Regions from separate parts of the Actinoplanes sp. NBRC 101535 genome, predicted to be linked through region 1. Evidence: riboswitches for the same ligand, from Rfam matches in the RefSeq annotation. Region 1 holds a riboswitch; the other holds the start of a gene.
What was found. Region 1 has a riboswitch for cyclic di-AMP ahead of QSK32_RS43175 (C40 family peptidase). Riboswitches for the same ligand answer to the same signal wherever they lie in the genome.
Positions count from the first base shown of each region.

Region 1 (4,204 bases):
CTGCATGAACGAGTTCGCGGCCAGGATGATGTACGCGGAGAGCAGGGTGCCGACGGCGACGACCACGATGGTGGCGGCGTGCACCCTACGGGGGAGCCGCTCCCAGCCGAAGTACCAGAGGGCGAGGAACGTCGCCTCGAGGAAGAAGGCGAGCATGCCCTCGATGGCGAGTGTGGGGCCGAACACATCACCGTAGAACCGGGCGAAGGCGCTCCAGCCCAAGCCGAACTGGAATTCCTGCACAAGACCGGTCACCACGCCGACCGCGAACGTGACAATCAGCAACTTTCCCACAAATTTCGTGAGATGTAAGTATTTATCGTTGTTTGTTCGCATCCAGGCGATTTGCAGACCGGCCGCCGTGACCGCTAGACAGATCGACAGCGGCACGAACAGGTAGTGATAGATCGTCACCACGGCGAACTGCAGCCGGGTCAAGTCGAGCACGTCCATGGATCAGGCCCACCCCTCTACGACGCTTCGTAGTAGATACTACGACGTGTAGTACGACGCGGTGACGTAGACTGCCCCACATGGGTATGGGCGACCTCGAACGGGAGGTCATGACGAAGCTGTGGGACGCGCCCGCACCGCTGACCGTGCGACAGGTGCACGACCTGCTCAGCCGCGACCGTGACCTGGCCTACACCACCGTCATGACGGTCCTCGACCGGCTGGCGAAGAAGGGTCTCGTCCTGCAGCAACGCTCCGACCGCGCCTACCGGTACGCCCCCGCGCAGACCCGCGAGGAGATGACCGCCGGGGTGATGCTCGACGCCCTGAGTTCCACCCCCGACCGGGACGCCGCCCTGGCGTACTTCGTCGGGCAGCTCCCACCGGACGCCCTGGCCGCGGCGATCGAAGCGGCCCGCTCCACGACCCGGTCGTGACCGCGCTGGCGCTCGGTGCGCTCGGCCTGGCCCTGTCGCTGATCGCACCCGGCATCCTCGCCCACGCCCGCTGGCCCGACCGGTCACCGGTCGCCGGCGTGCTGCTCTGGCAGGCACTGACCCTGACCGCCGTCCTCTGCGCGCTCGGCGTGGTGCTCGCCGCCCCGGAGGAGCTGTCCCGGGCGGCCGGCGCCCGGCACCCGGAGACGGTGGTGGCCCTCGGATTCTCGCTGGCGGTCGCGGCCCTCATCGTGATCCGGCTGCTGATCTCCCTGGTCCGGGTGAGCTACCGCGCCCGGGCCCGGCGCGCGCGGCACCGGATGCTCGTCGACCTGCTCGACCGGGCCGAGCAGCGCCGCACCTTCAGCGGCGCCGAGGTGCGCGTGCTGGACGGCGCGCTGCCCCTGGCGTACTGCGTGCCCGGACGGTCGCCGCGCGTCGTGCTCAGCGGGGCCGTGCTGCAGGTCCTGGACCCGGAACAGGTCGACGCCGTGCTGGCCCACGAACGGGCCCACCTGCGGCACCGGCATGAACTCGTGATGGAGTCGTTCACCGCGTTCTACCAGGCGGTCCCGGCACCACTGCGCAGCCGGGCGTCGCTTGACGCCGTACACCTGCTGCTGGAGATGGTGGCGGACGACGCCGCACGCCGCCGCACCGGGCCGGAACCGCTGCGGGCCGCGTTGTCCCGGCTCGCCCACCCGGCGCCCCTCGGTGAGGCGGCGCCCGCCGACCCGGCCGCCGAGACGCGGCGGAGGCTCGATCGGATGGCCGGCCCGGCACGCTCGTCGCGGCCCCTCACCGTGCTCGCCACGGCCGCCGCGATCGGCCTGCTGGTGTTACCGACCGTAGTGCTCGTGGTGCCCTGGCTGGCTCGGGCCCTCGACGCATGGCCATTTCGGTAACCCTCGGTATTACTGCAGGTGCGCAGGGTTTCCGGTACGATGCGCGCTTCATTTGCCCGCATGATCCGAGTACGGTTGTCCCCGGTTCGGCAGTCCCCCATCGTCCAACCGGCCGATCTGACGGACCACCGCCTAATCGCCCTCGTGCGAGCCGGGAACCCAGGTTCATGGGGTGAAGCCGCGGAAACGCGGCCGGGCGTGCTTCCCGCTCGAACCCGTCAGCTAACCCGGTCGGCGGCTGAGTAGGAAGAAAGGACAACACACCCACGTGAAGCGGATAGGCGCGCGTCGCGTCGGTTTTCTGCGCATCGTGCTCTGTGCCGTCGCGGCGGCCGGAGTTGTTGTCACGGGCCCGGCAGCCGCCCACGCGGCACCCAACCCCTCGAAGATCGAAGATCAGATCGACGAGCAGTGGAACAAGCTGGAGCCCGTCATCGAGGAGTACAACGACGTGCACAGCAAGCTCAAAGAGCTGAAGAAACAGCAGAAAGAGCTTGCCGCGACCCTCGCGCCGTTGCAGAAGAAGGTCGATGCCGCCATGGTGCAGGTCCGTGGCCTGGCGGTGGACGCCTACATCCAGGGGCCACCCAGCGCGATGAACGCGATGCTGGTGACCGGTTCGCCGACCGGCCTGGTGGACAAGCTGACACTCCTCGACCAGATCGCCTCCCGGCAGGAGGCGTCCATCACCGAAGTGGCGAAACTGCGGGACAAGTACGCCGCCGACAAGGCTGACGTCGACAAGATGGCAGCCGAGATCGCCGTCCGGGACAAGGACCTCTCGGCCAAGAAGACGACGATCGAGGCGAAGGTCGAGGAGCTCCAGGACCTCCGGATCGAAGCCTACGGCAGCGCCACGGTCTCGAAGAGCGGACTCAAGATCGGTCCGTGCCCGGTCGACTACACCAACGACCGGGGAGGTCGCGCGGCCCAGAAGGCGTGCGACCTGATCGGCAAACCCTACGTCTTCGGCGCGGAGGGTCCGAGCAGCTACGACTGCTCCGGCCTGACGAAAGAGGCGTGGGGATCGGTCGGCGTCAGTCTCTACCACTACACGAAGACCCAGTGGAGCACCACGAAGTCGGTCAGCCGCAGCGAACTGCAGCCGGGTGACCTGATCTTCTACGGCTCCGATCTGCACCACGTCTCCATCTATGTGGGCGGCGGCATGATGGTGCACGCCCCGCACACGGGCGACTACGTGCGGATGGCGAAGATCGAAAGTCCGGGTTCGATCGCCGGATACCGGCGGCCGGCCTGATCGGCTCCTGTTCCGCTGTTCTCCGGAAGGCCGCTCACACTTCGGTGTGGGCGGCCTTCCACCTTCTCTCCCCTTCAGGCCGGCCTTCTCGGGGGTACGGCCTGAGCCCGTACCGTCGCCATCCGGTGTTTCAGGTCTCAACCCGGCGTCGAGCGAGCGCGGCCCCGGCTTGCCGTGAGCAGGCCGGCCACCGGCGCGGGCATAATCGCCTGTCATGAGCGATGCCTTGATCAATAGCCTCGCCGCGGCGGTGCAGGCCCAGCCGGACGACCTGCCACTGCGGTTGCACCTGGCCGAGATGCTGGTGGCCGCGGGCCGTGGCGCCGAGGCGATCGGGCACGTCGCGCAGGCCCTGGCCCAGGATCCCGCGAACGTCGGAGCACAGCAGTTGATGGCCCGGGCACTGGGCAACCCCGTCCCGCCGTCGCCTCCCGTGCCGACAGCCCCTTCCGCTCCGTCCTCCGCGCCTGCATCTCCTCCCGCGCCTGCATCCCCCTCCGCGCCTGCATCCCCCTCCGCGCCTGCATTCCCTTCCGAGACCGCATCTCCTTCCGAGACTGCATCTCCTTCCGGGCCCGGTGGTCCGATTCCGCCGTCAGGTATCGACTGGGCGGCGATGGAACAGCAGTTCGGCGATGTGGTTCCGCCGCGTTTCTCCCGGCCGGAAAGCTCGTCGTCCGGTGATGGCGTCGACCCGGTCCGCGGCCACGCCGACCGTTCCTTCGACGTGGAACGCTCCGGCGTCACCCTCGCCGACGTCGGCGGCATGGCCGACGTCAAGAAGCGTCTCGAGGTGTCGTTCCTCGGCCCGCTGCGGAACCCGAAACTGCGGACCCTGTTCGGTAAGAGCCTGCGCGGTGGTCTGCTGCTCTACGGCCCGCCCGGCTGTGGCAAGACGTTCCTGGCGCGCGCGGTGGCAGGCGAGATGGGCGCCTCGTTCATTTCGCTGAGCATCACCGACGTACTGAACATGTGGATCGGCAGTTCGGAACGCAACCTCCACGACCTGTTCGAATCGGCGCGCGGCCACGCCCCGTGCGTACTGTTCCTGGACGAGATCGACGCCCTCGGGCACAAACGCAGCCAGTTGCAGTCGTCCATGCGTACCGTGGTGAATCAGCTCCTCACCGAACTCGACGGCGTGGACG
Region 1 is NZ_BSSY01000029.1:26,804-31,007, reverse strand. Features, by position in the region: gene QSK32_RS43190 (cytochrome ubiquinol oxidase subunit I) at 1-453, opposite strand, end outside; gene QSK32_RS43185 (BlaI/MecI/CopY family transcriptional regulator) at 534-890, shown strand; gene QSK32_RS43180 (M56 family metallopeptidase) at 887-1,795, shown strand; cyclic di-AMP (ydaO/yuaA leader) riboswitch at 1,915-2,047, shown strand; gene QSK32_RS43175 (C40 family peptidase) at 2,064-3,056, shown strand; gene QSK32_RS43170 (AAA family ATPase) at 3,271-4,204, shown strand, end outside.

Region 2 (4,204 bases), on a different contig from region 1:
GCGGTGCTGGCGGCCGAGACCGGGCACCTGGAGCTGGCGCACGACTATCTGGGCGAGGCCGCCCTGATGGACCTGCACGACCTGCACCAGAACGCCCGGGACGGCGTGCACGTGGCGTCGCTGGCCGGGTCGTGGATCGCGCTGGTCGCCGGTCTCGGCGGCATGCGTGACTTCAACGGTCAGCTGTCGTTCGCGCCGCGCCTGCCCAGCCGGATCAACAACCTGGAGTTCTCGCTGCTCTGGCACGGTCTGCGGCTGCGGGTGAACGTCACCGCGGAGGAGGTCACCTACTCCCTGCGCAACGGCGGCGGCTCGGCTCGGCTGACGCTGCACCACCACGGCAAGGAGATCGAGGTCACCCAGGTCCGCCCGGTGACGATGGCGATCCCGCCGGCCCTGCCGGTCGGCCCCGCGCCGGTTCAGCCGGCCGGACGGGCCCCGGTGCGCCGCGCGGTGCACTGACCCCGTACCACGAGAAAGCCCCCGTTCCTCGCCGGCAGCGAGGGACGGGGGCTTTTCGGTGGGTCTGTCAGAGCATCGAGACGTGCACGTGGTCGGTGTGGTCGCTGACCCCGTGGTACTGCTTCCAGCCGCTGGCCGGGAACCAGATCTGCTTGTACCAGATCACGTAGTAGATGCCGAGTGCGTCGGCGTTGCGGACCAGGAAGGCCGTCAGGTCGTTGCCGTACTTCATCATCTTGTCGTTGTGCGCCGACGAGAATCCGCTCTTCTGCAGCGACCAGTCGCAGGCCCGGCCCTTCGGGTGCTCGAACGGGCCACCGGTGCGGTGACATCCGACGAACAGGTCGAAGCCGGCCTTCTTGGTCTCCTTGTACATGTTGAGCGTGCGTTTCGTGATGCAGCCGCTCGTGGTCGGGTCGTCCTGGTTGCAGCTCTCCGCGGAGAAGCCGCCCTGGGCGTTGCGGGGTGCCGCCTTGGCCGTCGCCGATTTCGCGGCGACGAAGCCGTCGGTGATGGTGCTGTTGATCCCGGTGCCACCGCCGAGGAGCGTCAGCTGCTTCTCGGCCGCTTCCTTCTGCTTCTTCTGAACGGCGAGCTGTTCCTGCTCGTTCTTGAGCTCGGCGTCCAGCGCGGTCTTCTTCGCGGTGATCTCTTCGAGGGCGTCGTTGAGCTCACTCAGCTTGCTGTCGTGCAGCCGGTTGATCTCCTCCAGGGAGACCGCCTTGCTCAGGAAATCGTTCGACGTGTCCGCGCTGAGCAGGAAGCCCAGGGCGCTCACGTCGCCGGTCATGTACTGCTGTTTCGCGATCGAGTTGACCTCGGGAATGAGGACGTCCCGGCGTGCCTCGGCGGCTTTGATGCCGGAGGCGAGTTCCTTCTGGTTCTTGACGGACTTGGCCACGGCTGCCTTGGCGGAGACGTAACGCCGGTTCGTCGACTCCAGCACGGTCGACAGGTTGGCGTCCTCGTCCTCCTCTTCGGCCGTGGTGCTGCCGCCGGGTGCCGCGGAAGCCGGGGCCACGGGGCCCACGAACATCGCGGTCGCCATCAGCGGCGCCAGGGCGAGTGTCAGCCACCGGCGGGGACGTGCGGTCATCAACATTCCTTCCTTGTCACCGCCGACCGGGTTAGCTGACGGGTTCGGGACGGAAGCGATCCCTACCGCCGTTGTCAGGCGGATTCACCCCAGTGACCTGGGTCCCCGGCTCGCCTGGGAGGCGATTGGGCGGCGGCCTGCCGGCAACTCGGGGGCGGTGCCGTCCTGGCAGGACCGGCGCCGAGTTTACCTGAGATATCGCCGTGGATCAGGCTCTGAGAACGGCGAAATGCGTTACCTCACAATGACTTTCGGTAATCGAATCACCTCATGTCGTCACCCCATTGCGGTGCGTACGAGATCTGTCGATCCTTGGCCCGAGTGGGTATGGTCGGACGCGGTTCCCGTATGGGAGCCGCCGCCTAATCGCCACCCCCCGGCGAACCGGGGAACCATTTTCCTCGGGGTGAATCCGCGCCAGCGGTAGGGATTTCCTTCGTCCCGAACCCGTCAGCTAACCCGGTCGGCGGCCGACGGAAGGAATTACCTGTGCAGCAACCGACTGCGCGGCGATTCGCCCCGATCACGGCGTTACTGGTCGCCGTGTGCGGGCTGGTGTTCGCCGCGTCCCCGGCCTCTGCGGCCCCGGGCGACTCCGGCGACGACGGCGAGGGCGGATCCAAGTCGCTGATCGAGCAACTGGAGGACGCCTCCAGCGGCTACGTCAAGGCCAAGGCCGACCTGAAGAAGTCCAAGGAACAGCAGGTCAAGCTGACCGCCGAGGTCAAGCGCCTGGACACCGAACTCGGTCCGAAGCAGGCGGTGCTCGACGAGATCGCCCGGCAGGCCTACACGAACGGCCGGCTCGGACCGCTGACCGCCCTGATCGGTGCCAGCTCGACCGGCGGATTCGTCGACCGGGCGGAATCGCTCGCCACCGTGGCCTCGAAGCAGAACCAGGCGATCGAGGACCTCAAGACGACCCGCGACACCCAGGCCAAGGCCAAGACCGCGATCGACGCCGCCGTGCGTGACCAGGCGAAGCAGGTCAACGTCATGGCCAAGAAGAAGGTCCAGGCGGAGACCGCGCTGAAGAAGGCCAACCAGGGCGCCGACGCCTCGTCGAGCAGCGACGGCGGCAGCGGTGACAGTGCCACGGCGGATCCGGCGCCCAGCGGATCCGGCAGCGGGTGCACCGAGGACGACCCGACCACCGGTGGTTGCCTCACCCCGCGCACCCTGCACGCTCTGAAGCAGGCGAAGAGCGACGGTTTCACCAGGTACACCAAGTGCTTCCGCGAGCAGAACAGCGGTGAGCACCCCAAGGGCCGGGCCTGTGACTTCTCCGCGGAGAAGGGCACCTTCGGCGGCGACGCCACCGGTGCCGACAAGACCTACGGCAACAACCTGGCGAACTACTTCATCAAGAACGCCGAGGCCCTCGACGTGCTCTACGTCATCTGGTACCGGCGGATCTGGCTGCCGAGCAGCGGCTGGAAGTCGTACAGCGGGGCCGGTGGCGATCCCTCGAGCGACCACACGAACCACGTGCATCTCTCGGTGAACTGACCGACCGGCCCCACGGCGAGGCCTTCGTGCGCTACTTGCGCATGAAGGCCTCGTACTCTTTCATCACGTCGTCGGTGGCGCCGTCCGCCCGGATCTGGCCGGACTCGAGCCAGATGCACCGGTCGCAGGTGTCCCGGATCGACTGCTCGCTGTGGCTGACCAGGAAGACCGTGCCGGCCTCGGCGCGCAGCTCACGGACCCGCTGCTCGCTGCGGCGGCGGAACTTCGCGTCACCGGTGGCCAGCGCCTCGTCGATGAGCAGCACGTCGTGCTGCTTCGCCGCGGCGATCGAGAACCGCAGCCGGGCGCCCATGCCGGAGGAGTACGTCCGCATCGGCAGCGAGGCGAAGTCGCCGCGCTCGTTGATGCCGGAGAACTCGATGATGCCGTCCTTCTTGGCCTTCACCTCGGCGGGTGACATGCCCATGGCCAGGCAACCCAGTTCGACGTTGCGCTCGCCGGGCAGCTCGTTCATCAGGGCGGCGTTCACACCGAGCAGCGACGGCTGGCCGGAGGCGTAGATCGAGCCGCGGGCCACCGGCAGCAGGCCGGCCACCGCGCGCAGCAGGGTCGACTTGCCCGAGCCGTTGCTGCCGATCAGGCCGATCGCCTCACCCCGGTACGCCACGAAGGTCACCCCTTTGACGGCGTGCACCTCCCGGACGTTGGCGGGGGAGGAGCCGGTCACCAGTCGCTTGAAGCTGGCCAGCGGGCTGCCGCTGCCCGCGGCGGCGGAGCTGTTGACCTTGTAGATGACGTGTGCGTCGTCAGCGACGACGGTGGGGATCCGATTGTCAGCCACGGCCGTAGCCCTTCTCTCCGCGCCAGAAGTACACGTAACCGCCGAGCCCGACGACGACGCTCCAGATGGTCGCGCCGATCCAGAGGCTGGTGGGGGTGCCGGCCAGCGGCACGTCCTCCATCAGCGAGTGACGCATCAGCTCGATGAAGATCAGCATCGGGTTCGACTCGATCAGGGTGAGCATCCAGCCGTCGATCTTGTCGTTCTCGGTGAACATGGTCACCGGGTAGAGCACGGCCGAGCCGTACATCCAGAAGCGCATGATGAACGGGATCAGCTGCTTGACGTCGCGAAGCTTCGAGCCGAAGCGCGCGCCGGCCAGGGCCAGGCCGGTG
Region 2 is NZ_BSSY01000013.1:211,731-215,934, forward strand. Features, by position in the region: gene QSK32_RS31270 (glycoside hydrolase family 65 protein) at 1-462, shown strand, start outside; gene QSK32_RS31275 (coiled-coil domain-containing protein) at 530-1,558, opposite strand; cyclic di-AMP (ydaO/yuaA leader) riboswitch at 1,564-1,700, opposite strand; cyclic di-AMP (ydaO/yuaA leader) riboswitch at 1,908-2,043, shown strand; gene QSK32_RS31280 (coiled-coil domain-containing protein) at 2,048-3,067, shown strand; gene QSK32_RS31285 (ABC transporter ATP-binding protein) at 3,099-3,869, opposite strand; gene QSK32_RS31290 (ABC transporter permease) at 3,862-4,204, opposite strand, start outside.
Region 2: it holds a riboswitch for cyclic di-AMP, as region 1 does, so the genes downstream of both, QSK32_RS31280 (coiled-coil domain-containing protein) here and QSK32_RS43175 (C40 family peptidase) in region 1, are expected to answer to the same signal.